DNA from 2 places in the Pseudomonas sp. GW821-FHT07F01 genome. Region 2 is predicted to be linked to the other one. Evidence: predicted binding sites of a transcription regulator. Region 2 holds the regulator's gene; the other holds the start of a gene.

Region 1 (16,089 bases), on a different contig from region 2:
GCTTCGTACATCAGGCGCAGCTTGCCCGGTTTTTCCGGCTCGCGGCTGTCCCGTGGGTACATGAACAGGCCGCCACGGGTCAGGATACGGTGCACGTCAGCCACCATCGCCGCGACCCAGCGCATGTTGTAGTTCTTTTTCAGCGGGCCGGTGTCGCCCGCCAGCAGTTCTTCCACGTAGCGCTTGACCGGGGCTTCCCAGTGACGCTCGTTGGACATGTTGATGGCGAATTCCTGGGTGGATTCCGGAATCTTGATGTCTTCGTGGGTCAGGACGAAGCTGCCCATTTCGCGGTCCAGGGTGAAGCCTTTGACGCCGTCGCCCAGGGTCAGCACCAGCATGGTCTGCGGGCCGTAGATGGCGTAACCGGCGGCGACCTGCTGGGTGCCCGGCTGCAGGAAGGCCTTTTCATTCAGGGCTTCGTTCTGGCTCAGGTACTCGTTCGGGCAGCGCAGTACCGAGAAAATGGTGCCGACCGGTGCGTTGATATCGATGTTCGAGGAGCCGTCCAGCGGGTCGAATACCAGCAGGTAGGCGCCTTTGGGGTACTTGCCCGGGATCTGGTAGGCATTGTCCATTTCCTCGGACGCCATGCCGGCCAGGTGGCCGCCCCATTCGTTGGCTTCGAGCAGGATCTCGTTGGAGATCACGTCGAGCTTCTTCTGCACTTCGCCCTGCACGTTTTCCGTGCCCATGCTGCCCAGGACACCGCCCAGGGCGCCCTTGGAAACGGCGTGGCTGATCTCCTTGCAAGCACGCGCCACCACTTCGATCAGGAAGCGCAGATCGGCAGGAGTGTTGTTGCTGCGGGTCTGCTCAATCAAATAGCGACTCAGGGTAACGCGGGACATGGAAGGCTCCGGAGGAATGGGGGGCTAAAAACCCGCGCAGTTTAACGCGAGTCGAGGCGCATTTCCTCCTCTCAGACAGGGAACCGCCAGTTAGAGTTCAGGCGCCGGTTCCAGCGTAGTCAAAAACCCCGGGCACGATGGACCTTGGTGGCGAGGGAGCTTGGTCCCTCGCCACACCTGCCCGCCTCAGGCCGCGGGTTTGCGCAACATGCTGAAGGCCATGCCGGCCAGGGCCAGCACCCCGAGAAGCAATACGGCCCACAGGCCGATCTTCTTCCAGTCCGGCCCGCCTGCCGCCACGGCAGCGGCAGGAGCGACAGTGGCCGAGGCCAGTTGCGCCGCGCCCTCGACCTTGGCCTGGCCCAACTGCTTGAGGCGTTGCGCACTGTAGTCGGGGATCAGGGTCGCCAGCGGCAGGTTGGCCGCGCTCGCGGTGGGGTTGCCCAGGGCCAGGGTGTAAGGGCCGGCTCCCCGAGCCAGGAACACCAGTTGGGTGCCACGCACGGCGAACTCCAGGCTCGGGGCCTCGGCGCCCAGGCCGCCACCACGTTCATCCACCACCAGCCTGAGTTGCTGCACGGTCTGCCCCGGCAGTTGCAGTTCGTTCTGCTGTACGTCCTGGCCATTCTGGGTCAGGCGGTACAGCAGGCCATTGCCCAGGGGCTGCCACGGCAGGCTGCTTTCTCGGCGCCCATAAAGCGTGGCCGGAGCCAGGCTGTTGGCCTGGGTCAGGGCAATGCGCACTCGCTCCAGGTTCAAACCCATGGGCAACTGCCAGGTGTACTCGCCGGCCTTGGCACTGCTGCCTCCCAGGGGCTGCGACCACACCAGCGGCGAGGGCAGGCTGCTGGTGGTACTGCTTTGCAATTGCGCCGAAGTCAGCACCGGCGCCGTTTGCGGGGTGTTCCACAAGAGGCGCAGGTAGCGCGCCGTCTGCCCGGGCAACGCCACTTCATGCTGTTCGACCCGTTCGTCGGCGAACGACAGGCGCGCCACCTGGCCTTCGCCCCAGGGCTGCCAGTGCTGCAGGTCGTCGCTGGCTTCGATGCTGAACCGCTGGAAGCCGTCGCGTTCGCTGGTCCAGTCCAGCACCAGTTGCTGCAACGGTGCCTTGATTGCGCTGGCATCCAGCAACCAGCCACGCAGGACCTCCTCGCCGGCCTCCAGTTGAGTGGAGGGCTGAACCTCCACCAGCGTGCCATTGGTGGTGGATTGCACCCGCACGCTGGGGGTGCTGTCGGCGGCATCTGCCGAGCTGTACAACGGGAACCACTTCACATCGCTGAGCGTGTGCTGCTCGGTGGTCTGCGCCTGCTGGCGCGCCAGGGCATAGGCCTGGGGCTCACCGGCAGCGTTGAACACACGGATATCCCGCAGGTCGGTCTGGCTGGCGTGCAGTTGCACCGCCAACGGCAATTCCAGGCGATACCAGGGCCCCTCGCCGCTCAGGCTCAGGGGTGCCAGGGACTTGAAGTCCCCCGGTTTGTCCTGGGCCACGGCGGACAACGCCACACACAGGCCCACAGCCCCCAACCAGCCCAGGCTCAGCTTCACACTCACGATGACACTCCTTCATTCAACGGTTTGCCGGGCTCGGCTTGCGCCTCGGCGCGCTTGGGCGGCAATGGGGCGAAATAGCCCACCACCAGCAGCAATACTCCCACCCCGATGAACGAGACGATCCGCGCCAGCCCGCCACGGTTGCTCAACTCCACCAGGAACAGCTTGGCCACCACCACGGCAATCAGCACTGCGCCGATCAGCCAGACTTCACGGCGATGACGCAGGTGGCCGCCGATCATCAGGCTCAGGGCAATCAGGGTCCAGACGATGGACAGCCCGGCCTGGACCATCATCGATTCCAGCAACGCATCCGCCTGGAACGGCACGCCGCTCCAATGGTGGGCCGCCCGCATCACCAGCACGGTGAAGAAGGCGAACAGCGACAGCCCCGCCACCAGTTGCGTGGCACGCTCGGCGTAGTCGGCACGGATCGCCAGTTCCCGCACCGCGCTGCGCGACCAGACATAGACGCCGAACAGCGCGAACAGCAGCCCCAGTTCCAGCGGGTTGAGCAGCGGCAGGTAAGGCAGTGGTTCGGCCCGGCCATCGCTGAAGATATTCGCCAGCCAGAACCAGCCGAGCATCAGCACCGCCAGGGGCAGCGCGGCATACAGGCGGTACTCGCGGGAGTGGGCAGAAACCGGCCACGGCCAGGCGCGCGGCGCGGCCATCGCCACCAGGTACAGGCTCGGCAGGATCGCCCAGCCCAGCCAGCGCCAGGCGTTGTACTGCTCGGACAACAGCAGCAGGCCATAACGCAGCTCCAGCGCCAGCACGCCGATCAGCAACCAGCAGCCCAGCACATGGGCAATGCTCGCCACCCGTGCCGGCAGCTGCGACGCGAGGCGCCGCTGGCTGAAGAAGTGCACGGCGAACAACAGGGTCCAGGCCAGCCAGCCGAAATCCGCCGCCGGGTGATAGCGCGGAGCCCAGGAAGCCAGGAGCACCAGGCCCGCGGCTGGTATCAACAGGCTGCACAACAGGCCCAGGGACGACCATTTCAAACGTACCGCCAGCAGCGCCCAGAGCAACACGCTAGCCGCGCTGATCAGCAACAGCAGGCTGGCCTGCCAATGGGCCGGGGCGAAGCGCAGCACTTCCTTGAGCCAGGTAAAGGCCCACCAGCAGGCGCCCCAGGCCAGCAACAGATCGGACAGATGGCCCAGGCTCAAGGTATCGAAGGCCGAACCATGGTTGCCCCGCTGCAGGCGCCAGGCGCCCACCAGGGCCGCCAGGGCCAGGACCATCGGCGTCCAGAAATCGCCATTGGCCAGAGGCCGCGCAGCGTCCGCCGCCACGAAATACCAACCCGAACCGGCCAGCAGGAAAGTGCTGCCGCCAATCACCTGGAGCACCAGGCCGAAGACAAAGCTGGCCCGCTGCTGCAGATACAGGCTGAGCCAGATGATCAGCAGGCCACTGGCGGCCCAGACGCCACTGGCCGTGCTCCAGGGCAGGACGAACAGCACCGCCAGGTTGATCATCATCAGGCCGGCCAGCAGTACCAGGGACAAGCCCCGCAGCAGCCGCGGATCGCTGCGCACCATGTCATTGCGGGCTGCCAGGAGCATGCCGCCGATCAGCGCCAGGCCAATCAGCGAAGCGCTCATCAGCCCGCTCCAGCCGGCGTTGAACACCGCACCGGCATCGCCGTCCGCACCTTGCAGGCGCATCAGGAACAGCGCACCTCCCAACAGCTGCACGGCGAAGGCGGTGAACAGGAACGTCCGCGATTGCAGGCGAAGGCCGACAAACAGCGTCGCCAACCCGGCCACCGCCCAGCTGATGGCGGTGCCCTGGGTGAACAGGAACAACGGCGCCAGCAGGTACGGGAAAGCCAGCCCGGCCACCGCCAGGATCGGCGCAATGCCCTGCTCCCAGCTCGCTACCTGGGTCTTCCGCGCCCGCCGCAACTGGTCGAAGCTGAACAGCAGCGCGACGCCCAGCAGCAACGCCCCCAGCGGCGCGCCGTCCAGCAGGCTGGTAGTGCCAGGCTGCAGCTTACTGAGGAAGGCCAGGGCCGACCCCAGTTGCAGCAGCAGGGCGAACGCCCGGGCCAGCGGCCGTTGCTGGCGCAGGCCGAGCCAGAAGATTCCCGCCCCTTCCACGGCCCAGGCGGCGCAGGTCCAGCGCGCATCCAGGCCTAGAGGGATCGCCAGGCTGGCGAAGATCACGCCCAGGGCCAGGCAGGTTTCACCCAGCAACAGGGCGCGGCCGCCCATCAGTAGCCGGGCCAGGACCATGTAGGTCAGGCCCAGGGCCAGGGCACTGAAGGAAGCGGCGAACTCCAGGTGCTGGACCAGCGCCAGTTGCAGGCCGAAGCCCACCAGGGGCGGGCCGAAGAGCATGCTGCCGTCGACGTAGTCACCCTTGCGCGCAGACCAGTGCAGCAGCGCCTGGCGGCTGTCATCCGCCGGTGCGTCGGGCATTTCCAGCAGCTTGCGCCGGGTGAACAGCAGGCCGATGGCCAGGTACATGACAAAGAACAGGATCAGGAAGGGCTCGGTGCTCCACAGCAGCTCCGGCGTGTAGGAGCGCAGGCCCCAGGCAAAGCCGATACCGAAGGTGCCGACAAAGCCGATCAGGTTCAGCAGGCGCCAGGCCTTGAACCAGGCAATGGCCAGGATGCCGGCATTGAGCAGGGCGAAGTAACTGAACAGTGCCACATGGCTGCCGGCGCCGGTGGACGTCAGGATCGGTGCGGCAAAGCCGCCCAGGGCTGCAGCGGCCGCCAGACTGAGGGCGTCCTGGGTAATGGCCAGGATCGCCGAAAACACCGTGACCGCCACCAACAGGCCAAGGGCCGCGGAAGGGTCGAGCAACGGATGCAGGCGCATCGCCGCGAACACCGTCAGGTACAGCACCGCGATACCGGTGCCCTGGAGCATCAGGGCGTAGTTGCTGTTGCGCCGCCGCAACCACCAGCCCAGGCCCAGCAGGCCCAGGGAGCAGGCCGCAACCCCGGCGTAGCGCAGCTCCAGCGGCACCACCATGCCTTCGGTGGCGTAGCGCAGAAGGAAAGCCAGGCCAAGGAACAACAGCACCACGCCGACCCGCAGCACAGTGTTGCCGCCAAACAGCCAGTTGCGCGCGCCGCTCAGGGCGCGCTCGATCAGGTTGGGTTCCCGAGGCGCAGCTACGGACTCATGGGCCGGCGCCTGGGGCTGGGGTTGCCATACCGACTCCGGCACCGGCTGGCTGGCCTCCACGGAGGCGGCAGGGCTCGCTGCCGCGGGCAACTCCCAGACCAGCTCGGGGGCAGCCGGCGCCGGCTCCACAGGCTGGACTTCCTCAAGAATGAATTCGGGAAGGTCTGCAAGTTCCGGCGCGGCGCTCATGCCGCTGCCTGCCTCGGCCAGCGGGGCGCTGGCCTGGGGTTCTGAGGCGGGTTCGGCAGCGGGGCCGCCGGTGCTTTCCAGCAGGGCAAGGCGCTGGCCCAGGGTAGCGAGGGCCTTCTTCGCCTTCTCCAGCTCACGATGCTGGTCGACAACTTGTCGATGCAAGGCGTCGGAACGAATCGCCAGGCCGATGGCCAAGCCCGAGACCGCGCCAATCAGGGCGTCGCTGAAGGACTCGTCAAGGAGCCAGCCCAGTCCCCCTCCCAGCAGCATGAATATCCATTGCATGTGTCGATATCCCTAAGCAGTCCATTGACGGACGGGTGCAACCGTATGGGTGCCCGCGCCGGCAAACCGGTAAAGGCCCCTCCCCGCTTGGAAGCCGGACACCAGCCAAAAGACACCGCCGGGGAGGCAAAACGCTGCCCAGTATATCGGCAAGGCCCAACAAACGCTGGGCCTTGTACACACTTCTAGAATTTTCTCAGGGGCCTCATTCCAGGGCCTTCCAGATCTCCGTAGCGTATTCACGGATGGTCCGGTCCGAAGAGAACCAGCCCATGCGCGCAGTGTTGAGCACTGCCGAACGCCACCATTCCTTGGAGTCGTGCCAGCGCTCCTCGACCCGAGCCTGGGCGTTCCAGTAAGCGTCGAAATCGGCGCAGACCAGGAACCGGTCGTAATCGATCAGCGAATCGATCAGCGCGGTATAGCGCGACGGATCGTCCGGGGAGAACACCCCGCCGCGAATCGCCTGCAGCACATCGTTCAGCCGATGGGAGGCGGCGATGTCCGGCACCGCGCTGAACTCGCCATTGCGTTTGCGCGCCTCCACCTGCTGGGCACTGAGGCCGAAGATGAACATGTGCTCCGCGCCGACCTGCTCGCACATCTCCACGTTGGCGCCGTCCAGGGTGCCGATGGTCAACGCGCCATTGAGGCCGAACTTCATGTTGCTGGTGCCCGAGGCCTCGAACCCGGCGGTGGAGATCTGCTCCGACAGGTCGGCGGCAGGAATGATGCTTTCCGCCAGGCTGACGTTGTAGTTGGGCAGGAACACCACCTTGAGCAAACCGCGCACCGTGGGGTCATTGTTCACCGTACGGGCGATGTCGTTGGTCAGCTTGATGATCAGCTTGGCCTGGTGATAGCTGGCGGCAGCCTTGCCGGCGAAGATCTTCACCCGCGGCACCCAGTCGGTTTCCGGCTCGGCGCGGATCGCCTGGTACAACGCCACGGTGTGCAACAGGTTGAGCAACTGGCGCTTGTATTCGTGGATGCGCTTGACCTGCACATCGAACATTGCCGCCGGGTTGATCGCGATTCCCAGGCGCTCATGGATGATCGCCGCGAGGGCGCGCTTGCTGTGCAGGCGCTGCTCGGCGAATTGTTTGCGAAAGGCCGGTTTCTCGGCAAAGGGTTCGAGCCCCCTGAGCAGTTCCTCGGGGCTGTCCAGCAGCTCGGGGCCCAGGGCCTCCACCAGCATTTCAGTGAGTTGCGGGTTGGCCTGGTACAGCCAGCGGCGGAAGGTGATGCCGTTGGTCTTGTTGTTGATGCGCTCGGGGTACAGCTTGTGCAGCTCGGAGAACACCGTGCTGCGCATCAACTGGGTGTGCAGCCCGGACACGCCGTTGACGCTGTGGGAGCCGAGAAACGCCAGGTTGCCCATGCGCACCCGGCGGCCGTTGTCTTCCTCGATCAGCGACACCGCCCGCAGCACGTCGAAATCGTGCAGGCCCTTGGCCCGCAGCGAGTCGATGTGCTGGGCGTTGATCAGGTAGATGATCTGCATGTGCCGCGGCAGCATGCGCTCCATCAGGCCCACCGGCCAGGTTTCCAGGGCCTCGGGCAGCAAGGTGTGGTTGGTGTAGGAGAGGGTTTCCACGGTGATCTGCCACGCCGCGTCCCAGGCGATGCCGTGCAGGTCGACCAGTTGGCGCATCAGCTCGGCCACGGCGATCGACGGGTGGGTGTCATTGAGCTGGATCGCCGCGTGCTCGCCGAGGCTGAGCACCGAGTCGTGCATGTTCTTGTGGCGGCGCAGCAGGTCCTGCAGCGACGCCGAGACGAAGAAATATTCCTGGCGCAGGCGCAGCTCCTGGCCGGCCTCGGTGCTGTCGGCCGGGTACAGCACCCGGGAAATGCTCTCGGCCCGGGCCACTTCGGCTACCGCGCCCAGGTGGTCACCGGCATTGAAGCGCTCCAGGTGCAGGTCTTCCATGGCCCGTGCCCGCCACAGGCGCAAGGTGTTGACGCTGGCCCCGCGCCAGCCCACCACCGGGGTGTCGTAGGCCACCGCGCGCACCGTTTCCGCCGGCCACCAGACCTGCCGGGTGTTGCCCGCCTCGTCGGTCACGGTGTCGACACTGCCGCCAAAGCCGATGGAGTAGATCACCTCGGGGCGCTCGAACTCCCAGGGGTTGCCGAAATCCAGCCAGTGCTCGGTCTGCTCCTGCTGCCAGCCATCGACGATGGCCTGGCGGAACAGGCCGTGTTCGTAGCGGATGCCGTAGCCGTGGCCGGCGATGCCCAGGGTCGACATGCTTTCCATGAAGCATGCAGCCAGGCGCCCCAGGCCACCGTTGCCCAAGGCCGCATCGGGCTCCAGCAGGCGAATGCGCTCCAGGTCCACCCCCAGGTCGGTGAGGGCCTCGCGGGCCACCTCCAGCAGCCCGAGGTTGCTCAGGCTGTCGAACAGCAGGCGGCCGATAAGGAACTCCAGGGACAGGTAGTACACCCGCTTCTGGCCCTTGCGGTAGATCTGCCGCGTGTGATCCATCCAGTGGTCGACCATGTGGTCCCGCGCGGCCAGGGCAATGGCTTCGAACCAGTCGTGGTCGAAGGCGTGATCCGGGTCTTTGCCTACCGCGTAGGTGAGTTTGGTCAAGACGGCTTCGCGAAAAGCGGCCACCTCAGCGTCGCGAACAAGGGGTTCCTGAGTCATCGATACGACCTCTGACGAGATACACAGTGAGCATGGAATTGTCTGAGCCTAGTCGGTCTGACACGAGGCGAAGGCTCTGGTTCGGCGCTATTTCAAATGGCTCGGCTAAACAGGGAGTCTTCTGCGCCAGCGGGAGAAAAGGATGCAGTTGCCGTGCCGCCAGGTATTGTTCGGCGCCACATGAAGAAAAATCCGACCTAAAGTCGTTCAAAAATCCACCAGTCCCGGTATGATCGCGCGCCCTGGAACACCTGCCGGAAATGACCTTGATGAAGTCCAACCTGATCGCCGCCGCGGAAATCGATCGTCTCGATACCTGGGCCAAGTACACCGCCCCCATGTGCGGCTCCTGCATGTCCAGCTGCTGCACACTGCCGGTGGAAGTGAAGATCAAGGACCTGATCCGCATCGGCATCGTCGATGAGTTCGAACGCGGCGAGCCGGCGAAGAACATCGCCAAGCGCCTGCAGAAGGAAGGCATCGTCGAGCGCTACAACCAGAAGTCGGAAATCTTCACCCTGCAGCGCATGAGCAACAACGACTGCCTGTATCTGGATCGTAAAAGCCGCCTGTGCACCATTTATGACAAGCGCCCGGACACCTGCCGCAACCATCCGAAGATCGGCCCGCGCCCGGGTTACTGCGCTTACAAGCCCAAGCCCCAGGTGCGCCCGACCAATACCAGCAGCCGGACCCTGGAACGTTTCTGAGCCCCGGCCTGCGCCTGCAACCCCGTTCCCCATGTAACCCTGCCGCCCTGTAGCCGCTGCCGAGCCTTGGCGAGGCTGCGAACGGCTGCAAAGCCGCCGCAGTACGGGCCACTGCAGAGTTTCAGATACACCGTTTTACGACCGCTACGCGGTCGAGCGCAGCCTCGCAGGCTCGGCAGCGGCGACAGGACCCGAGCTTTTTCACAGATCAAAAAAAACGCCCCCGGCCGCAAGGCCGGGGGCGTTTTCATTCAGCCGGAACTAAAGACTCAGTTCTTGGCTTTCTTGGCAGCGCGAGTACGCTCGCCTTCGTCCAGGATCTTCTTGCGAAGACGGATGGACTTAGGCGTCACTTCACACAGCTCGTCGTCCTGGATGAATTCCAGAGCCTGTTCCAGGGTGAAACGGACCGGTGGAACCAGGGCGATGGTTTCGTCCTTGCCCGAAGCACGCATGTTGTCGAGCTTCTTGCCTTTGGTTGGGTTCACACCCAGGTCGTTGTCACGGCTGTTCAGACCAACGATCTGACCGTTGTAGATTTCCTGGCCGTGCTCGACGAACAGCTTGCCGCGCGCCTGCAGGGTTTCCAGGGAGTAGGTCAGGGCCTTGCCGGTTTCTACCGATACCAGTACGCCGTTCTGACGGCCGGACATGTGGCCGGACTTCATCGGAGCGTAGCGATCGAAGATCGAGGTCAGGATGCCTGCACCGTTGGTCAGGGTCAGGAACTGGTTACGGAAACCGATCAGACCACGGGCTGGAATGTTGTATTCCAGGCGTACACGGCCCTTGCCATCCGGAACCATGTTGCTCAGGTCGCCCTTACGCAGGCCCATTTCTTCCATGACCTTGCCCTGGGAATCTTCAGGGATGTCGATGGTGACGTTTTCGAACGGTTCCTGCTTCACGCCGTCAACTTCACGGATGATCACTTCAGGACGGCCAACGCCCATTTCGAAACCTTCGCGACGCATGGTTTCGATCAGTACCGACAGGTGCAGCTCACCACGGCCGGAAACCTTGAACTTGTCGGCCGAGTCGCCTTCTTCGACACGCAGAGCAACGTTGTACAGCAGCTCCTTGTCCAGACGCTCCTTGATGTTACGGGAGGTCACGAACTTGCCTTCTTTACCGCAGAATGGCGAGTCGTTGACCTGGAAGGTCATGGAAACGGTTGGCTCGTCGACAGTCAGCGGCTTCATCGCTTCAACAGCGGTCGGGTCGCACAGGGTGTCGGAGATGAACAGCTCGTCGAAACCGCTGATGCAGACGATGTCGCCGGCAGCGGCTTCTTCAACGTCTACGCGGTGCAGACCGTGGTGGCCCATCAGCTTGAGGATACGACCGTTGCGGCGCTTGCCGTCGACGTCGATGGCCACTACCGGGGTGTTGGGCTTGACGCGACCGCGAGCGATACGGCCAACGCCGATCACACCCAGGAAGCTGTTGTAGTCCAGAGCGGAGATCTGCATCTGGAACGGACCGTCACGGTCAACGCTTGGCGCTGGCACGTTGTCGACGATCGACTGGTACAGCGGGGTCATGTCTTCGGCCATTTCGGTGTGGTCCAGACCGGCGATGCCGTTCAGGGCCGAGGCGTAGACGACTTTGAAGTCCAGCTGTTCTTCGGTGGCGCCCAGGTTGTCGAACAGGTCGAAGATCTGGTCCAGAACCCAGTCAGGACGCGCGCCCGGACGGTCGACCTTGTTGATCACCACGATTGGACGCAGGCCGGCTTCGAAAGCCTTCTTGGTCACGAAACGGGTTTGCGGCATAGGGCCGTCTTGAGCGTCGACCAGCAGCAGCACGGAGTCGACCATGGACATTACGCGCTCAACTTCGCCGCCGAAGTCGGCGTGGCCCGGGGTGTCCACGATGTTGATGTGGTAGCCGTTCCAGTTGATGGCGGTGTTTTTCGCCAGGATGGTAATGCCGCGCTCTTTTTCCTGGTCGTTGGAGTCCATCACGCGCTCGTCGTTGAGCTCGTTGCGCTCCAGGGTGCCGGATTGACGCAGGAGTTTGTCTACCAGGGTGGTCTTACCATGGTCAACGTGGGCAATGATGGCGATGTTGCGTAGATTTTCGATCACTTGTGTATCTCGATCAGAGGATTCGGTGTGCTGACAAATGCTGGCAGCGATTAACAATAGATTCAGGCCTGGCCGTTACAGCTGGACGGCGGCGTCGGGGGGCCGGTGACGCAAGCCACAGGCGAACATCCCCGGGCACTTAGCTCGGTCTATAAACGCGCACATTGGCATGTCCCTCACTGAGCAGATGGTGAGCATGCAGGCGACTCATGACGCCTTTGTCGCAATACAGCAGGTACTGGCGCGTAGGGTCCAGTTCCTTGAAGCGGGCGTTCAATGCATAGAACGGCAGCGCTTTTACTTCGATGCCCGCGAGCTCCAGCGGCTGGTCTTCCTCGGCATCCGGATGACGGATGTCGATGACGATCTGACCGGCCAGCGCCTCACTGACTTCTTCAATCTGCACATCCTGGCCCAACTCGTCGATCACTCGATCGATCGGCACCAGTTTGGCCCGCTCGATCGCACGCTCGAGCACCGCCATATCGAATTCTTTCTCTTCATGCTCGACGCGATGGCGCTTGGCATGGGTCTTGGGGTTCACCGAGATGACCCCGCAGTACTCCGGCATGTGCTTGGCGAAGTCGGCGGTGCCGATCTCCACGGCCAGGTCGATGATGTCCTGCTTGTGGCTGGCGATCAGGGGGCGCAGTACCAGTTTCTCGGTCACGCAGTCGATCACCGACAGGTTCGGCAGGGTCTGGCTGGATACCTGGGAAATCGCCTCGCCGGTCACCAGCGCGTCGATGTGCAGGCGGTCGGCGATGCTCGACGCGGCACGCAACATCATACGCTTCAAAATGACGCCCATATGACTGTTGTCGACTTTGCCGAGGATTTCCCCGAGCACTTCCTCGAACGGCACGCTGACGAACAGCACGCGCTGGGAGCTGCCGTACTTCTTCCATATATAGTGCGCGACTTCCATCACGCCCAGTTCATGGGCACGCCCGCCCAGGTTGAAGAAGCAGAAATGCCCCATCAGGCCGCGGCGCATGATCTGGTAGGCCGCCACCGTGGAATCGAAACCGCCGGACATCAGGACCAGGGTCTGTTCCAGGGCGCCCAGCGGGTAGCCGCCGATGCCGTTGTGCTGGCTGTGGATCACGAACAACCGTTGGTCGCGAATTTCCATCCGCACTTCGATTTCAGGCTCTTTCAGGGAAATTCCGGCGGCGCCGCACTGCCGACGCAGTTGGCTGCCGACGTATTTTTCCACGTCCATGGAGCTGAATTCATGCTTGCCGGCACGCTTGCAGCGCACGGCAAAAACCTTCCCCGGGAGGGCTTCGCCAAAGTGCTGCTTGCACTTGGCGACGATGTCGTCGAAGTCGCCCAGAGGGTACTCGTCGACCTGCAGGAAATGCGCGATGCCGGGCATGCAGCTCAGGCGCTCGGTCATGTCCTTCAGGGCCTTGGGCTCGCTGACGGCGGTTTCCAGCTCGAGGTTGTCCCACACACCATTGACCACCACGGCCGGGTCCAGGTCGCGGAGCACGGCACGGATGTTCTTCGCCAACTGACGGATGAAACGCGTCCGAACCGGGCGGCTCTTGATGGTGATTTCCGGGAAAACTTTAACGATTAGTTTCATGAAAACAGCGCGCGCTGGGCCAGCCGAAAAAGGGGGGCGCGGATTATAGCGGAAATTGCTCAAGGTTTAACCAGTTTATGTGCAGAAGGTTTTCGATGCACCAAAACGGGTCATTTATTGGCAAAGACGCTACATTGCAGTGCGCCGAATGCCGGCATTCAACCCAATACGTCGCAGAAAGCGTGATTTTGGGGCAGAAAACCCATCTCGGGGCACTGGCATGCAATTTGCTCCCTTGTGAGGCAGGTTGCCATGGCAGAGTATTCGCGCCGGCATCACCCACATTCTAAGGGCACTCCAACACCAAGCCCGAAGCCACCCGGAGGACACTATGTCGAAGTCGGTTCAACTCATCAAAGATCATGACGTCAAATGGATTGATCTGCGCTTCACTGACACCAAGGGCACTCAACATCACGTGACCATGCCGGCTCGTGATGCGCTGGATGAAGACTTCTTCGAAGCTGGCAAGATGTTCGACGGCTCCTCCATCGCTGGCTGGAAAGGCATCGAAGCCTCCGACATGATCCTGATGCCGGACGACGAAACCGCCGTACTGGACCCGTTCACCGAAGAACCGACCCTGATCCTGGTGTGCGACATCATCGAACCTTCGAGCATGCAGGGTTACGATCGTGACCCACGTGCCATCGCCAAGCGCGCCGAAGAGCACCTGAAAGCCACCGGTATCGGCGACACCGTATTCGCCGGCCCAGAGCCAGAGTTCTTCATCTTCGACCAGGTGAAATTCAAGTCCGACATCTCCGGCTCCATGTTCAAGATCTACTCCGAACAAGGTTCGTGGATGTCCGACCAGGACATCGAAGGCGGTAACAAGGGCCACCGTCCAGGCGTCAAGGGCGGCTACTTCCCGGTTCCACCGTTCGACCACGACCACGAAATCCGTACCTCCATGTGCAACGCACTGGAAGAAATGGGCCTGACCGTCGAAGTTCACCACCACGAAGTGGCGACTGCCGGCCAGAACGAAATCGGCGTCAAGTTCAACACCCTGGTGAAGAAGGCCGACGAAACCCAGACCCTGAAGTACGTGGTGCACAACGTGGCTGACGCCTACGGCCGCACTGCCACCTTCATGCCCAAGCCTCTGTACGGCGACAACGGCTCGGGCATGCACGTCCACATGTCGATCTGGAAAGACGGCAAGAACACCTTCGCAGGTGAAGGCTATGCCGGCCTGTCCGATACCGCCCTGTACTTCATCGGCGGCATCATCAAGCACGGTAAGGCCCTGAACGGCTTCACCAACCCGGCGACCAACTCCTACAAGCGTCTGGTGCCAGGCTTCGAAGCCCCGGTCATGCTGGCCTACTCGGCGCGCAACCGCTCCGCTTCGATCCGTATTCCTTACGTGTCGAGCCCTAAGGCCCGCCGTATCGAAGCCCGTTTCCCGGACCCGGCTGCCAACCCGTACCTGGCCTTCGCTGCCCTGCTGATGGCCGGCCTGGACGGCATCCAGAACAAGATCCACCCTGGCGACGCTGCTGACAAAAACCTGTACGACCTGCCGCCTGAAGAGGCCAAAGAGATCCCACAAGTTTGCGGCAGCCTGAAGGAAGCCCTGGAAGAGCTGGACAAAGGTCGTGCGTTCCTGACCAAAGGCGGCGTTTTCAGCGACGACTTCATCGACGCCTACATCGCCCTGAAAAGCGAAGAAGAAATCAAGGTACGTACCTTCGTACACCCACTGGAATACGAGCTGTACTACAGCTGCTGATCCGGTAGCGCCGGCGCAAGCCGCGTGATCAAGAGGCCTCCTTCGGGAGGCCTTTTTTTATGCCCGCGCATTTGCCCTGCCCGGGGTGGTTGCGTGCATCATGGGCGCCGTCTCCCCATCAGCAGCCGAGCCCGCCCATGACTTCGCGCCTCAACCTGTGCCTCGCCCTGACTTGCAGCCTGTTCGCCACCGCCGCCTGCGCCAGTGACGCCCCGCCCGCCCTCGCCCCGCTGCTGCAGAGCATCGGCGAACGCCTGGCGATTGCCGATCAGGTGGCCCTGAGCAAATGGGACAGCCACAAGGCCGTGGAAGACCGCCCGCGGGAACAACAGGTGATCGCCGGGGCAACCGCCCAGGCCGCAACCTATCACTTGAGCGAAGAAACGGTTGGGCAGTTCTTCGCCGCCCAGATCGAAGCCAACAAGCTGGTGCAATACGCCCGACTCTCGACCTGGCACTTGCAAGGCCGGGCACCGGACACTCCGCGCCAGGACCTGGCCGGGCAGATCCGCCCCCAACTTGATCAGTTACAAAAACGCCTGCTGCAGCAACTGGCCGACTTCAGCCCGCAGCGCACAGACCGCCAATGCCCGCAATGGCTGGCCCGGGCCAATCAGGCCAGCAGCAGCGACCCGCTGCGACGACTGGCGATGGTTCGTGCCACGGCAGAGTTATGTGTGTTCAAAGGTTAACCACGCCTGTGCCACGCGCAGCAGCACCCTATGCTGGAGCCTTTCAGGCACCCGCCAGGATCAGCGAGATGCACCTCGTCATTGCTTGCCTGCTGTGGATCAGCGCATTGCCAGCCGGCGCGCAGATCTACCAGTACACCGACTCGGCCGGTAATCGCGCCTATAGCGACCAGCCGCCGGGAACCTCGTACCGGCAGATTGAAACGCCCGCGCCGAATCGCCTCCCCAGCCCGGCCACACCGGCGCCACATACGCCGGCAGCACAACCTGCCAGCACCCTTCTGGCCTACGAACGGCTGCAACTGAGCGGCGTACCGGAGCACGGTGCCTTGCGCGCCAACAACGGCAGTTTCAGCGTGCAGGTGGAGTTGCAGCCCAGCCTGCGGCCCGGCCACCGTCTGCGCCTGCTGCTGGATGGCCAGCCCTATGGCCAGGCCGGCCAGGGGCCCGAGCTGCAACTGGTGAATATCGACCGTGGCCAGCACCGGTTGGCGGTGCAGGTGCTGGCTGGCGACAAGGTCCTGCAACAGAGCCCGGCCATCAGCTTCACTCTGCTGCGGGCCCGCCGC
Region 2 (16,089 bases):
GGTCTGGGTCACCAGCAGGTTCGGGTAGCGATCCACCAGGCTGATGGCGGTCTGGCCGCCGAAGTCGATGTAGGCCTCATCCACCACCACGACGGAATCCGGGCTGGCCTTGAGGATCTGCTCCACCGCATCCAGGGCCAACAGGCAGCCGGTGGGCGCATTCGGGTTGGGGAAGATGATCCCGCCGTTGGGCCTGGCGTAGTCGGCCACGCGAATCTGGAACTGCTCGTCCAGTGGCACCGCTTCGTGCTCGATGCCATACAGGCCGCAATACACCGGGTAGAAGCTGTAGCTGATGTCCGGGAACAGCAGCGGTTTTTCCTGCTGCAGCAGGCCATGGAAAATGTGCGCCAGGACTTCGTCGGAACCGTTGCCGAGGAACACCTGGTTACCCTGCACCCCGTAGTAACTGGCCACCGCCTGCTTGAGCAGGTCACTGTTGGGGTCCGGGTACAGGCGCAGGTTGTCGTTGAGTTCGGCCTGCATCGCCGCCAGGGCCCTGGGCGACGGGCCATAGGGGTTTTCATTGGTGTTGAGCTTGACCAGCTTGGTCAGCTTGGGTTGTTCGCCCGGCACGTAGGGCACCAGGTTCTTGACGAACGGACTCCAGAATTTGCTCATGTTCATTGCCCCTGATCTTGGTCATCGACGATGCGGTATTCGGCGCTGCGGGCGTGGGCGGTCAGCGACTCGCCACGGGCCAGCACCGAGGCGGTGCGGCCCAGTTCAGAGGCGCCCTGCTCGGAGCAGAAGATGATCGACGAACGTTTCTGGAAGTCATACACCCCCAGCGGCGACGAGAAACGCGCGGTGCCGGAAGTCGGCAGCACGTGGTTCGGCCCGGCGCAGTAATCCCCCAGCGCTTCGCTGGTGTGGCGGCCCATGAAGATCGCCCCGGCGTGGCGGATCTGCGGCAGCCAGGCTTGCGGGTCGGCCACGGACAGCTCCAGGTGCTCGGGGGCAATGCGGTTGGCCACTTCAATGGCTTGCTGCATGTCACGGACCTTGATCAGGGCTCCACGGCCATTGATCGAGGTGTTGATGATTTCCGCGCGCTCCATGGTTGGCAGCAGCTTGGCGATGCTTGCCGCGACTTTATCCAGGAACTCGGCATCCGGGCTGACCAGGATCGCCTGGGCGTCTTCGTCGTGCTCGGCCTGGGAGAACAGGTCCATGGCGATCCAGTCCGGGTCGGTCTGGCCGTCGCAGACCACCAGGATCTCCGACGGGCCGGCGATCATGTCGATGCCGACCTGGCCGAACACGTGGCGCTTGGCGGTGGCTACATAGATGTTGCCCGGGCCGACAACCTTGTCCACCTGGGGCACGCTTTCGGTGCCGTAGGCCAGCGCGGCCACGGCCTGGGCGCCGCCGATGGTGAACACCCGATCGACCCCGGCGATGCAGGCGGCAGCCAGTACCAGTTCGTTGACCTCGCCACGCGGGGTCGGCACCACCATCACCACCTCGGTAACGCCCGCCACCTTGGCCGGAATCGCGTTCATCAGCACCGACGACGGGTAGGACGCCTTGCCCCCCGGTACGTACAGCCCGGCGCGGTCCAGCGGCGTGACCTTCTGGCCCAGCACCGTGCCGTCGGCCTCGGTGTAGGTCCAGGAGTCCTGTTTCTGCTTCTCGTGGTAGCTGCGCACCCGCGCCGCGGCCTTTTCCAGGGCTTCGCGCTGGGCCACGGTGATCCGGGTCAGGGCCAGCTCCAGGCGCTCGCGCGGCAGGATCAGGTCTGCCATGGAGGCCACTTGCAAGCCGTCAAAACGCTGGGTGAACTCCACCAGCGCCGCATCGCCGCGCTCGCGCACGGCCTTGATGATGTCCAGCACCCGCTGATTGACCGAATCGTCAGAGACACTTTCCCAGCTCAGCAGATGATCCAGATGACGGGCGAAATCCGGGTCGGCAGCGTTGAGTCGGCGAATTGCAGTCGGAGCGGTCATAGCGAAGGCCTCAATGATTGGCGAATGCACAAAAGGGCAAGCTTGGATTTGCAAAGCTCAGGCGCCGCAAGACTACCAAGCCATCCGCGTGGGCACCTGAGCATTCTGGCTATGACGCGGATAGATGGGCGCGGCTCAAGGCCACGCATGTGAATCAGCCGCGGTGTCGCGATTCCACTGCCTTGCGCAGGGTATCGATCAACGCCTGGATACGGGCGTGCTGCATCTTCATCGATGCCTTGTTGACCACCAGGCGGGAGCTGATGGTAGCAATCAGTTCCTGGGGTTCCAGGCCGTTGGCCCGCAGGGTATTGCCAGTGTCGACCACGTCGATGATCTTGTCGGCCAGGCCGATCAGCGGCGCCAGTTCCATGGAACCGTAGAGCTTGATGATGTCCACCTGACGACCCTGCTCGGCGTAGTAGCGCTTGGCTACGTTGACGAACTTGGTGGCCACGCGCAGGCGGCCCTTGGGTTCTGCGGCGCCAATGGCACCGGCAGTCATCAGCTTGCACTGGGCAATCTGCAGGTCCAGTGGCTCATACAGGCCCTGGCCGGTGTACTCCATCAGGACGTCCTTGCCGGCCACCCCGAGGTCGGCAGCGCCATGCTCGACATAGGTCGGCACGTCAGTGGCACGCACGATCAGCAGGCGGACATCGTCCTGGGTCGTGGGGATGATCAGTTTGCGGCTCTTGTCCGGATTCTCGGTTGGCACGATGCCCGCTTCAGCCAGAAGCGGCAGCGTGTCGTCGAGGATACGGCCCTTGGACAGTGCGATGGTCAACATGAGTAACGTAAGTCCTTATGCGGCGACTGATGCCCGGACGCAAACGGCGCCAGACATGCGTCGAGCCTGAAGACAGGCTCGACGTGGAACAGATTCGGCAGTGGGCACCTCCCTGTGCCCGTCATGCAACTAGCCCGGTACGCGACGGATCTTGGCGCCGAGCATCTGCAGCTTCTCTTCGATGCACTCGTAACCACGGTCGATGTGGTAGATGCGATCGATCAGGGTGTCGCCTTCGGCCATCAGGGCCGAGATCACCAGGCTGGCCGAAGCCCGCAGGTCGGTAGCCATGACAGGCGCGCCCTTGAGGATTTCGGTACCGGTAACGATGGCGGTGTTGCCTTCGACCTGGATCTTGGCGCCCATGCGGTGCAGCTCATAGACGTGCATGAAGCGGTTTTCGAAGATGGTCTCGATCACCGCGCCAGTACCTTCGGCAATCGCGTTCAGGGAAATGAACTGCGCCTGCATGTCGGTGGGGAACGCCGGGTACGGAGCGGTACGCACGTTGACCGCCTTGGGGCGCTTACCGTGCATGTTGAGCTCGATCCAGTCGCTGCCGGTGGTGACTTCAGCGCCGGCTTCCTTGAGCTTTTCCAGAACGGCTTCAAGGATGGTTGGATCGGTGTCCTTGACCTTGACGCGGCCGCCGGTGACGGCTGCAGCCACCAGGTAGGTGCCGGTTTCGATACGGTCAGGCATCACTTTGTAGATCGCCGAATGCAGGCGCTCTACGCCATCGATGGTGATGGTGTCGGTGCCGGCGCCGGAAATCTTCGCGCCCATGGCGATCAGGAAGTTCGCCAGGTCCACGACTTCTGGTTCGCGAGCGGCGTTCTGCAGCACGCTGCGGCCACGGGCCAGGGCTGCAGCCATCATGATGTTCTCGGTACCGGTCACGCTCACGGTATCGAAGAAGAAATTCGCGCCGCGCAGGCCACCCTCAGGCGCCTTGGCCTTGATGTAGCCGCCTTCGACGTCGATCACCGCGCCCATGGCTTCCAGGCCGCGGATGTGCAGGTCCACCGGACGCGAGCCGATGGCGCAACCGCCAGGCAGGGCCACTTCGGCTTCGCCGAAACGGGCAACCATCGGGCCCAGTACCAGGATCGAGGCGCGCATGGTTTTCACCAGCTCGTAGGGTGCCACCAGGGTCTTGATGGTACGCGGGTCGATTTCGACGCTGAGTTTCTCGTCGATCACCGGCTCGATGCCCATGCGACCGAACAGCTCGATCATGGTGGTAATGTCGTGCAGGTGCGGCAGGTTGGCCACGGTGACCGGGCCATCGCACAGCAGGGTTGCCGCCAGAATCGGCAGCGCGGAGTTCTTGGCCCCGGAAATGCGGATCTCGCCATCAAGGCGAACGCCGCCGGTAATAATCAATTTATCCATAACAGTCTCGACGCCCTTGGGCTCAGGTGCGCTCGGCCCAGGCCGCGCGGCTGAAAAATTTCATGGTGATCGCGTGGATGCTGCCATCGGCAATCCATGGATTCAAATGGGCATAGATGCTCTGCTGACGCTTCACCGGGCTCAAGGCCGACAGTTCGTCGCTAATCACGTTCAGCTGAAAGTTGCAGCCTTCGCCCTCAACTTCTACCTGAGCTCCGGGCAGCTTTCCCTCAAGAAAGCTCTTCACTTCGTTGGCCTGCATGCTCAACCTCAATCGGCGCCCTGTGCGCGCGGGTCGGACATCATACAAAAAAGCCCCGCGCCTGCGAACCCCGCATAGCAGGACTCTGACGGGGGGCTTCTATATAGAGATGTGGGTTATTGGGGATGGGCGAAGATTTCGGTGACTCCGGAGACCTCGGCGATCTCGCGCATGTCCTCGGGCAGCGCACGAACGCTCACCGCCTTGCCCAGTGCCTGGCCATCACGCATGAAGGCCAGCAGCAGCGCGAGTCCGACGCTGGAGGACTTCTCCACCGCCGAGCAATCGAGCACCAGCGCCGGTGCCTGGCTCGACTTGATCAGCGCCTGGCCCTGCTTGCGCAGGCCCGGGCCGCTGCGGTAATCCAGCACGCCGCTGATCAACAGTTCCCCGGCATCACCGAGGCGCACGGCCGATTCACTCATTGCGCAGCCTTTTGTGCAGCGTCTTCGGTCACTTCCTTGGCCTTGGCCACCTCACCGGCCCAGCCGTCGATGGTCTTGTCCAGGTTGTTGCCATTGCGCTGCATCGCGTCGGCGAACTGATCACGGAACAGCTTGCCGATATTGATGCCGTTGATGATCACGTTACGCACTTTCCACTCGTCGTTGATCTTTTCCAGGGTGTAGGACACTGGGTAGATCGCGCCGTTGTTGCCCTTGACCTGCATATCGACGCTGGTGCGGGTGCCGCTTTCATCCTTGGCCGGAGAAACCGTGATGCCCTGGTTGTTGTACTCCAGCAAGGCATTGCCATAGAACTGCATCAGGCTGCGCTTGAAATTTTCCTGGAAGCGCACCATCTGCTCCGGCGTGGCCTTGCGCGAATACTTGACGGTCATGATGCTGCGGGAAATGCCGTCGGCATCCACCACAGGACCGACGATGCTGTTCAAGGCATTGTAGAAGTCGTTCGGGCTTTGCTTGTACTTCTCTTTATTGGCCGCCAGGTCAGCGAGCAGACGGGTGGTCGTGTCCTGCACCAGATCATGCGCGGAAGGCGTGCTTGCCGCGTTGGCCAGCAACGGCAGAGCCGCCAGCAGCACCAACAGGCCACGTCGCAAGATAGAGATCATCGAAAAACTCCTCATTTGGCGTCTTTGCTAACGGTATTGAGCAGGAATTTACCGATCAGGTCCTCCAATACCAGCGACGACTGGGTGTCGTGGATGGTTCCACCATCCTTGAGCAAGGCTTCTTCCCCGCCCACGCTGATACCGATGTATTTCTCACCCAACAGGCCAGCAGTCAGGATAGATGCAGTGGAGTCAGTCGGCAGATTATCCACGCGCTTTTCCAATTGCATCGTTACCCGGCCAGTGAAGCTGTCACGGTCCAGATCGATCGCCGTGACCTTGCCGATGGTTACGCCGGCCATGGTCACTTTGGCTCTGACCGTCAAACCGGCGATATTGTCGAAGTAGGCGTAAAGTTTATAAGTATCGGTGCTCGCGGTTGGAGACAAGCCACTGACTCGCAGGGCAAGCAACAGCAAAGCCAGGATGCCGGCCAGCAGGAAAAGGCCGACACCGATTTCCAGGGTGCGGTTTTGCATCAGAAATCTCCAAACATCAAGGCGGTCAGAATAAAGTCCAAGCCGAGTACGGCCAACGAGGCATACACCACGGTCTTGGTAGTGGCACGGCTGATCCCCTCTGAAGTGGGCTCACAGTCATAGCCTTGGAAAACGGCGATCCAGGTCACTACAAACGCAAAAACAATACTTTTGATCACACCGTTGAGCACGTCACCACTGAAGGTCACGCTGTTCTGCATGTTCGCCCAGTAGGAGCCGTCGTAGACTCCCAGCCAGTCGACAGCGACCCACGAACCGCCCCAGATGCCCACCACGCTGAAAATCATCGCCAGCAATGGCAGGGAAATGAAGCCAGCCCACAGGCGCGGCGCAATGATGTACTTGAGCGGGTCGACACCGATCATCTCCAGGCTGGAGAGCTGCTCGGTGGACTTCATGTTGCCGATTTCCGCGGTCAGCGCCGAACCGGCACGCCCGGCGAACAGCAGCGCAGTCACTACCGGCCCCAGCTCCCGCAACAGGGTCAGGGCCACCATCTGCCCCACCGCCTGCTCCGAACCGTAGCTGGAAAGGATATTGAAGCCCTGCAGCGCCAGCACCATGCCGATGAAGATCCCGGACACGACAATGATCACCAGGGACATCACGCCCACTGAGTGCAGTTGCTTGACCAGCAGGCCAAAGCTGCCGCCGATGCCACCGCGGCCCAGCAACGCATGGAACAGGAACAGCGTGGAACGCCCCAGTACCGCCAGGACATCGATGCCTGAGCGACCGAAGAGGCGAACCCTCTCGATTAGCGATATTTTGCGCATCAGCGCTTCCCCAGAAGATCTGCGCGGTAGTCCGTCGCTGGAAAGTGAAACGGCACCGGGCCGTCGGGATCGCCCTTCATGAACTGACGGATACGCGGATTATCGGAGTCCATCAGCTCTTCGGGAGTTCCCTGGCCCAACACCTGGCCATCGCCCACTACATAGAGGTAGTCGGCAATGCTCGCGGTTTCCGCCAGGTCGTGGGAAACCAGGATGCTGGTGATGCCCAGGGCATCGTTGAGCAGCCGGATCAGGCGCACCAGAACGCCCATGGCAATGGGGTCCTGGCCCACGAAAGGCTCGTCGTACATGAGGATCTGCGGATCCAGGGCAATCGCCCGGGCCAGGGCGACCCGGCGCTTCATGCCGCCGGACAGCTCGTCGGGCATCAGGTCGACCGCGCCGCGCAAGCCCACCGCCTGCAACTTGAGCAGGACGATGTCACGAATCATTTCGTCCGGCAGTTGGGTGTGCACCCGCAGCGGAAAGGCCACGTTCTCGAACACGTCCAGGTCGGTGAACAGTGCGCCGCTCTGGAACAGCACGCCCATCTGCTTGCGCGCGTCGAACAGATCGCTGCGCGAAAGGCTCGGCAGATTCTGGCCATTGACCCACACTTCGCCGCTGCTGGGCCGCAACTGCATGCCCATCAAGCGCAACAGGGTGGTCTTCCCACAGCCGGAAGGCCCCATGATGCCGGTGACCTTGCCCCGCGGAATACGGATATCCACGTTATTGAAAATGCTGCGCGTACCGCGCTTGAAGGACAGTCCCTTCAGCTCGACCGCGTAGGCGTTATCGGCACTCATCTAAACTCCTTGCGATGCAGCCTATCACTCGGACGCTTGGCTCCCTGCCGGGAGTACATGCCCCTGGGCAGGCCGAACTGGCGGCGAACTATATCACTGCTGATACGGAGCCCCCAAGGCCGACGCCACCCCCGTTCAGGTCGACGACAGGCAAAAACCAGACTTTCCTCGCGCCCGGTAGACAAAGCCTGACGAACTTGCGTGAGGGATTTGTTCATTACCGCTATAATCGCCGCCTTTTCATCGGGCTATACGATTTCAGACATGAGCCAATCCAGCGACCTGATTCAATCAGCACAACGCACCATCCGCCTCGAACTACAGGCAGTAGAAGGCTTGCTGCCCCATATCGACGCAGATTTCGTACGCGCTTGCGAGATGATTCTGGCCAGCAAAGGCCGCGTAGTGGTGGTCGGCATGGGCAAGTCCGGGCACGTCGGCAACAAGATTGCCGCTACCCTGGCCAGCACCGGGACCACGGCTTTCTTCGTCCATCCTGCCGAAGCCAGCCATGGCGACATGGGCATGATTACCCGCGATGACGTGATCCTGGCCCTCTCCAACTCCGGCTCCACCAACGAAATCGTCACCCTGCTGCCCCTGATCAAGCGTCTGGGCATCCAGTTGATCAGCCTCACCGGCAACCCCGAGTCGCCGCTGGCCAAGGCGGCTGACGTCAACCTCAACGTCCACGTCGAGCACGAAGCCTGCCCGCTGAACCTGGCACCGACCTCCTCGACCACCGCCGCCCTGGTCATGGGCGACGCCCTGGCCGTGGCGCTGCTGGAAGCCCGCGGTTTCACTGCCGAGGACTTTGCCTTCTCCCACCCGGGTGGTGCCCTGGGCCGTCGCCTGCTGCTCAAGGTGGAGAACGTCATGCACGAAGGCAGCGATCTGCCCCAGGTGCAACGCGGCACCCTGCTCAAGGACGCGCTCATGGAAATGACCCGCAAGGGCCTGGGCATGACCGTGATCCTGGAGGCCGACGGCCGCCTGGCCGGGATCTTCACCGACGGCGACCTGCGTCGCACCCTGGATCGGGCCATCGATATACACCATGCCACCATCGATTCGGTGATGACCCCTCATGGCAAGACCGCACGTGCCGACATGCTGGCCGCCGAAGCCCTGAAAATCATGGAAGACCACAAGATCAGCGCCCTGGTGGTGGTGGACAAGGAAGACCGGCCGATCGGCGCCTTGAACATGCACGACCTGCTGCGCGCGGGAGTGATGTGATGAGTGCCGACCTGCTGCAACGCGGTAAAAACATCAAGCTGGCGGTATTCGATGTCGACGGCGTGCTGACTGACGGGCGCCTGTACTTCCTCGAAGACGGCAGCGAGTTCAAGACCTTCAACACCCTGGACGGCCAGGGCATCAAGATGCTCATGGCGGCCGGCGTGCAGACGGCGATCATCAGCGGGCGCAAGACCCCGGTGGTAGAGCGCCGAGCCAAGAACCTGGGGATTCCCCACCTGTACCAGGGCCGCGAAGACAAGCTGGTGGTATTGGACGAGCTTCTTGGCCAACTGGGCCTAAGCTATGAACAGGTCGCCTATCTGGGCGACGATTTGCCCGACCTGCCGGTGATCCGCCGCGTGGGGCTGGGCATGGCGGTGGCCAATGCCGCAGCGTTTGTCCGCGAACACGCCCACGGCGTCACGGTGGCCCGCGGCGGCGAAGGTGCCGCCCGCGAGTTCTGCGAACTGATCCTGCGTGCCCAGGACCGCCTTGAAGCAGCCAATGCCGCTTACTTATAGAGCCTTCCCATGCTGAGCAAAAAGATTCGCAACATCCTGATCTTCGGGACCATCGCCCTGCTGTTCGCAGCGGTCGGTTACTGGAACATCAGCCCGGAACGCTTCCTCGACAAGCCGGTGGCCCAGGTCGACGAAAGCGCCATTGACTACTACGTGATCAACGCCCGCAGCGTGCAGTACCTGCCCGACGGCAAACTGCAGTACGAAATGACCTCGGACAAGGTCGAGCACGTCAAGGCCAGCGAAGTGACCCTGCTGACCAAGCCGGACCTGCAGATGTACCGTGGCACCACGTTCCCCTGGCATGTCCAGAGCGAACGCGGCGAGGTCAACCCGGACGGCACCGAGGTCGAGCTGATCGATTCGGTACGGGTTTCCCGCACCGACGAGCACAACCGCAACCTGCTGATCACCACAACCCGCATGACAGTATTCCCGCAGAAGCAATATGCGCAGACCGAGCAAGCCGTTAGAATCGACGGCGCCGGCGGCGTGACTACGGCCAAGGGAATGAAAGCGTATTTGAAAGACGGCAGGATGAACCTGCTATCGAACGTAAGAGGACAGTATGAGGCTCGTTAAAACCCTCCCTATTTTGCTCAGTCTGGGCGCAGCACTGGGAAGCGTGAGCGCCTGGGCTCTGCCGAACGATAGCCAACAGCCGATCCGCATCCAGGCCGACGACGCCCAGCTGGACGACAAGAACGGCGTGGCCACCTACAAGGGCGATGTCATCATCACCCAGGGCTCGATGAAGATCACCGGTAACACCGTGACCATCACCCGGTCCAAGACCGGTGAAATCGACGTGGTGACCTCGGTGGGCAACCTCGCCTACTTCGAGCAACTGCAGAAGCAGACCGACCCGAAACCGGTCCAGGCCTACGCCGTGACCATCCAGTACCATGCCCAGCAGAACCGCATCGTGCTGATCGACAAGGCCAAGGTCATCAACGACGGTAATACCACCGAAGGCGAGAAGATCGTCTACGACACCGTCAAGCAGGTTGCCAACGCCGGTCGCGCCAATGGCAGCTCGGTTACCGCGCCGCGTCCGCGGATCGACATGGTCATCCAGCCGAAAAAGAAAACCGACGAGCAAAAGGCCCAGTAATGGCAACTCTGAAAGCTCAGCACCTGGCCAAGAGCTACAAGAGCCGCCAGGTCGTGCGTGATGTCAGCCTGTCCATCGACAGCGGTCAGATCGTCGGCCTGCTCGGCCCCAACGGCGCCGGCAAGACCACCTGCTTCTACATGATCGTCGGCCTGGTCCAGGCCGATCAGGGCCGCGTCCTGATCGACGACCTGGATGTCAGCCACCAACCGATGCACGGCCGAGCACGCGCCGGTATCGGCTACCTGCCCCAGGAAGCCTCGATCTTTCGCAAGCTGTCGGTGGCCGACAACATCATGGCCATCCTCGAGACCCGCAAGGAGCTCGACAAGGCCGGCCGTCGCCAGGAACTGGAAAGCCTGCTGCAGGAATTCCACATCAACCACATCCGCGACAACCTCGGCATGAGCCTGTCCGGTGGTGAGCGGCGCCGCGTGGAGATCGCCCGGGCCCTGGCCACCGCGCCCAAGTTCATCCTGCTGGACGAACCCTTCGCCGGTGTCGACCCGATCTCGGTGGGCGATATCAAGCAGATCATCCACCACCTCAAGGCCAAGGGCATCGGGGTGCTGATTACCGACCACAACGTCCGGGAAACCCTGGACATCTGTGAGACCGCCTACATCGTCAACGACGGGCAACTGATCGCCGAAGGCGACTCCGAGACCATCCTGGCCAACGAACTGGTCAAGGAAGTCTATCTGGGCCATGAGTTCCGCCTGTAAGGGCTGATGTGTTGGGCTGGACGCCAGGGCGCCGGGAACAATAAAACCCTACAAACTTTATTGTTACAGCGCTCTAGGCAAACACTTCAGTTTCAGGCATATAATTTGCTTATGTTTGGCGCTCCGGCGCCCTGTAGTGGATGGCGCATGTGCGCCGGCAAATAAGGTGTTAAGCCCCTGCCATGAAACCATCGCTAGTCCTTAGAATGGGCCAGCAGCTGACGATGACACCGCAGCTGCAACAGGCCATCCGCCTGCTCCAATTGTCGACCCTGGACCTGCAACAGGAAATCCAGGAAGCCCTGGAGTCCAACCCGATGCTCGAACGCCAGGAAGAAGGCGACGACTTCGACAACAGCGACCCCCTGGCCGACAACACCGAGTCCAAACCCAATACCGAGATCCAGGAGCCCTCCTACCAGGAAACCGCCCCCACGGTGGACAACCTCGAGGACGGTGAGTGGAACGAGCGCATCCCCAACGAACTGCCGGTCGACACCGCCTGGGAAGACGTCTACCAGACCAGCGCCAGCAGCCTGCCCAGCAGCGATGACGACGAGTGGGACTTCACCACCCGCACTTCCGCGGGCGAGAGCCTGCAGAGCCACCTGCTCTGGCAACTGAACCTGGCGCCGATGTCGGACACCGACCGCCTGATCGCCGTGACCCTGATCGACTGCATCAACAATCAGGGCTACCTGGACGAAACCCTCGAGGAGATCCTCGAAGCCTTCGATCCGGAACTGGACATCGAACTGGACGAGATAGAAGCCGTCCTGCACCGCATCCAGCAATTCGAACCTGCGGGCATCGGCGCCCGCAACCTGGGCGAGTGCCTGTTGCTGCAACTGCGCCAGCTGCCGGCGAAAACGCCCTGGCTGGGCGAGGCCCAGCGCCTGGTCAGTGACTACATCGACCTCCTGGGCAGCCGCGACTACAGCCAGCTGATGCGGCGCATGAAGCTCAAGGAAGATGAGCTGCGCCAGGTCATCGAGCTGGTGCAGAGCCTCAACCCCCGCCCCGGATCGCAGATCGAATCCAGCGAAGCCGAATACGTGGTCCCGGACGTCATAGTGCGCAAGGACAACGAACGCTGGCTGGTGGAACTGAACCAGGAATCCGTGCCGCGCCTGCGGGTCAACGCCCAGTACGCCGGTTTTGTACGCCGCGCCGACACCAGCGCCGACAACACCTTCATGCGCAACCAGTTGCAGGAAGCCCGCTGGTTCATCAAGAGCCTGCAAAGCCGCAATGAAACCCTGATGAAGGTCGCCACCCAGATCGTCGAGCACCAGCGCGGCTTTCTCGAATATGGCGATGAAGCGATGAAGCCGCTGGTTCTGCACGATATCGCCGAGGCGGTGGGCATGCACGAATCGACGATTTCCCGGGTGACCACGCAAAAATTCATGCATACCCCACGGGGCATATATGAGCTGAAATACTTTTTCTCCAGCCACGTCAGCACTTCGGAAGGCGGTGAATGCTCGTCCACGGCGATCCGCGCGATCATCAAAAAATTGGTGGCCGCGGAAAATCAGAAAAAGCCGTTGAGTGACAGCAAGATCGCTGGTTTACTGGAGGCACAAGGCATTCAGGTAGCCCGTCGTACCGTCGCCAAGTACCGCGAATCCCTTGGGATCGCGCCTTCCAGCGAACGTAAGCGGTTGATGTAGCCGCAGGGCTGGCCACAGCGTTTCAGAGTGTGTTTGAAAAGGGCCCGGTGCCGTTTTCAAACGTAGTCTAGGTGGCAGGCAACCCAGCCTGCCGCGTTATGCACTGGCAACGAAGGAGAAGCTGTATGCAAGTCAACATCAGTGGACACCAACTCGAAGTGACTGAACCCCTGCGCGTCTACATCGGCGAAAAACTCGACCGGCTGGAGAGGCACTTCGACAAGATTACCAATGTGCAGGTCACCATGGCTGTCGAGAAGCTGAAGCAGAAAATCGAAGCCACCCTGCACATCCACGGTGGGGAGGTCGTTGCCAACGCAGAACATGACGATATGTATGCCGCAATCGACCTGCTCACGGACAAGCTTGACCGCCAACTGAAAAAGCATAAGGAAAAGCAACTCCACCTTCTCCAAGGCACGGGTCGCTAACACTCCCCTCCCATGATCCGACTTGAAAGCATCCTGACCCCCGGCCGTTCCCTGGTGAACGTGCCGGGCGGCAGTAAAAAACGCGCCCTCGAACAAATTGCCAACCTGATCAGCCGTGAAGTGCCTGATCTGGAGATGCAGGATGTCTTCGAGAGCCTGATTGCCCGTGAAAAACTCGGTTCCACCGGTTTTGGCAACGGCATCGCCATTCCCCACTGCCGCCTCAAAGGCTGCGAGTCGCCCATCAGTGCGCTGATGCACCTGGACGCTCCGATCGATTTCGACGCCATTGATGGCGCACCGGTCGACCTGCTGTTCGTCCTGCTGGTTCCGGAAGCCGCGACCGATGCACACCTGGAACTGCTCCGGCAGATCGCCAGCATGCTCGATCGCAAGGAAGTCCGTGACCGGCTGCGCAGCGCCACCAGCAACGAAGCCTTGTATCAGGTCGTTCTGGACGAGCAAAACGGTCAGTAATCATGCGTTTGATCATCGTCAGCGGCCGCTCCGGCTCAGGTAAAAGCACCGCCCTCGATGTTCTCGAGGACCACGGCTACTACTGCATCGACAACCTGCCAGCCGGCTTGCTGCCGGAACTGGCTGAACGTGCGTTGATCCACACCGAACTGGCGCAACCGCTGGTGGCGGTGTCCATCGATGCCCGCAACCTGCCCAGTCATCTGTCGCGCTTCCCCGAATTGCTGGAAGAAGTGCGCAGCCGGCATATCCAGTGCGATGTGCTGTACCTGGATGCCGACGAAGAGACCCTGCTCAAGCGCTTCTCCGAGACCCGTCGGCGCCACCCGTTGAGCAGCGCCAACCGCTCCCTGGCCGAAGCCATCCACGATGAAACCCAACTGCTGGGGCCGATCGTCGACCTGGCCGATCTCAAGGTCAACACCACCAACCTGAACCTTTACCAGCTGCGCGACACCATCAAGCTGCGACTGTTGAACCAGCCGGAACCCGGTACCGCGTTCCTGGTGGAGTCCTTCGGCTTCAAGCGCGGCATGCCGGTAGATGCAGACCTGGTGTTCGACGTGCGCTGCCTGCCCAACCCGTATTGGAAGCCCGAGTTGCGCGCCCAATCAGGCCTGGATGCGCCCGTGGCCGAGTATCTGGCGGCGCAACCCGATGTCGAGGAAATGTTCCAGGACATCTCCAGCTACCTGCTCAAATGGCTGCCACGCTTTGCCGCCAGCAACCGCGCCTATGTGACCATCGCCATCGGCTGCACCGGCGGGCACCACCGCTCCGTGTACCTGACCGAGCGCCTGGGCCAGGTCCTGCAAAAATCCCTGAAGAACGTCCAGGTTCGCCACCGCGACCTTAGCTGAAAGGATCTACCCCGCGATGCCAGCTCTGGAAATCGAGATCATCAATAAACTGGGCCTGCATGCCCGTGCCTCGGCCAAGTTCGTCGGCGTGGCCGGGCAGTTTCCCTGCCAGATCCGCGCCGGCAGGACCCCGGACTCCATGGTCGACGGCAAAAGCATCATGGCCATGATGATGCTGGCCGCCGGCAAGGGCACCAGGATCCACCTGAAGACCGAAGGCGAGCAGGAACAGGAAGCGATGGATGCGCTGGTGGCACTGATCAACAACTTCTTCGACGAAGGCGAGTAGGCCCGGGCGGGCCCCTCACCATACGGCTCTCAGGCGAGTGCCGTATCCATGACCATCATCAGGCAGAAACCGATACACAGGCCAAGGCTGGCAAGCTTGTCATGGCCATTGCGACGCGACTCCGGAATCACTTCATGAGTGACCACCAGCAGCATCGCCCCCGCCGCCAGGGCCAGGCCCAGGGGCAGCAATACCTGCGCCAGGCTCACCAGCCAGGCGCAGAGCAAGGCAAAGACCGGTTCCACCAGACCTGAAGCCGCACCAATCAGGAATGCCTTGACCCGCGACATCCCCGCCCCCGCCAATACCAGGGCAATCACCAGGCCTTCCGGTACATCCTGCAGGGCAATGCCCATGGCCAGGCTGTCCGCATCCGGCATGCCGCCTCCGGCCGACACCCCCACCGCCATCCCTTCAGGAATGTTGTGGGCAATGATGGCGAAGACGAACAGCCAGATACGCGGGGCAATCACCGGATGCTCTGGCGTGCCCACCAGCACCTCCGGGCAGCCCCCCGAGACCTTGAGATCCACCAGGAACAGGCCAAAGGCCCCGAGCATGATGCCGGCGCAGATCAGGCCGCTGGAGCCCCAGGCAGACAAGCCCAGGTCCTGGGCCGCAGCGATGCCGGGGACGATCAGCGAAAATGCCGTGGCCGCCAGCATCACTCCGGCACCAAAGCCCAGCAGGGTGTCGCTCACCGCCACCGGCATCCGCCGGATCACCAGCACCGGGACCGCCCCCAGCGCCGTGCCCAGCGCGCAGATCGAACCGCCCTGCAAGGCGCGCAGCAAGCGCGGCTCCAGGTTCAGCCAGCTCAACCCTTGAGCCACCAGCAACGCCGTGCCCGCCAACAGCAACAGCGAACCGAAGGCATAACGAAACATTCGCCCGCTGCTGATTGCCAGTGTTTCAGTGCCCATAGTCGGCCTTAGATCTTGTTTTGATGGAAAGGTATCAAGCCATCGCGGCCTGGTAGCGCTGAGCGACTTCCGGCCAGTTGATGACGTTGTAGAAGGCGTTGATGTATTCCGGGCGGCGGTTCTGGTAGCGCAGGTAGTAGGCGTGCTCCCACACATCCAGACCGAGGATCGGCGTATTGCCGTTCATCAGCGGGCTGTCCTGGTTACCGCTGCTTTCCACCACCAGTTTCTTCTCCGGTGTCACGCTGAGCCAGGCCCAGCCACTGCCGAAA

Evidence for each region. Region 2 encodes sigma-54, which starts transcription at its own class of promoters, with help from an activator protein. Its sites were predicted from a motif close to ANTGGCATNNANNTTGCTNT; they were not measured.
Region 1: glnA (glutamate--ammonia ligase) is a predicted target of sigma-54. The motif match lies at 13,305-13,324, and genes of this name have one in related genera.

The regions. Positions count from the first base shown of each region.
Region 1 is NZ_JBWKQO010000006.1:311,077-327,165, reverse strand. It holds gene AC07R1_RS23315 (class 1 fructose-bisphosphatase) at 1-851, opposite strand, end outside; gene AC07R1_RS23310 (DUF3999 domain-containing protein) at 1,038-2,411, opposite strand; gene AC07R1_RS23305 (DUF2339 domain-containing protein) at 2,408-6,040, opposite strand; gene AC07R1_RS23300 (glycogen/starch/alpha-glucan phosphorylase) at 6,246-8,696, opposite strand; gene AC07R1_RS23295 (YkgJ family cysteine cluster protein) at 8,966-9,406, shown strand; gene typA (translational GTPase TypA) at 9,676-11,496, opposite strand; gene thiI (tRNA uracil 4-sulfurtransferase ThiI) at 11,636-13,090, opposite strand; gene glnA (glutamate--ammonia ligase) at 13,422-14,828, shown strand; gene AC07R1_RS23275 (chorismate mutase) at 14,966-15,520, shown strand; gene AC07R1_RS23270 (DUF4124 domain-containing protein) at 15,589-16,089, shown strand, end outside.
Region 2 is NZ_JBWKQO010000007.1:231,829-247,917, reverse strand. It holds gene hisC (histidinol-phosphate transaminase) at 1-621, opposite strand, end outside; gene hisD (histidinol dehydrogenase) at 624-1,952, opposite strand; gene hisG (ATP phosphoribosyltransferase) at 2,107-2,742, opposite strand; gene murA (UDP-N-acetylglucosamine 1-carboxyvinyltransferase) at 2,872-4,137, opposite strand; gene AC07R1_RS26195 (BolA family protein) at 4,160-4,399, opposite strand; gene AC07R1_RS26190 (STAS domain-containing protein) at 4,516-4,824, opposite strand; gene AC07R1_RS26185 (MlaC/ttg2D family ABC transporter substrate-binding protein) at 4,821-5,474, opposite strand; gene mlaD (outer membrane lipid asymmetry maintenance protein MlaD) at 5,486-5,953, opposite strand; gene mlaE (lipid asymmetry maintenance ABC transporter permease subunit MlaE) at 5,953-6,750, opposite strand; gene AC07R1_RS26170 (ATP-binding cassette domain-containing protein) at 6,750-7,559, opposite strand; gene AC07R1_RS26165 (KpsF/GutQ family sugar-phosphate isomerase) at 7,824-8,798, shown strand; gene AC07R1_RS26160 (KdsC family phosphatase) at 8,798-9,322, shown strand; gene lptC (LPS export ABC transporter periplasmic protein LptC) at 9,332-9,904, shown strand; gene lptA (lipopolysaccharide transport periplasmic protein LptA) at 9,891-10,436, shown strand; gene lptB (LPS export ABC transporter ATP-binding protein) at 10,436-11,161, shown strand; gene AC07R1_RS26140 (RNA polymerase factor sigma-54) at 11,344-12,837, shown strand; gene hpf (ribosome hibernation-promoting factor, HPF/YfiA family) at 12,963-13,268, shown strand; gene ptsN (PTS IIA-like nitrogen regulatory protein PtsN) at 13,281-13,745, shown strand; gene rapZ (RNase adapter RapZ) at 13,748-14,605, shown strand; gene AC07R1_RS26120 (HPr family phosphocarrier protein) at 14,622-14,894, shown strand; gene AC07R1_RS26115 (ZIP family metal transporter) at 14,924-15,817, opposite strand; gene AC07R1_RS26110 (superoxide dismutase) at 15,852-16,089, opposite strand, start outside.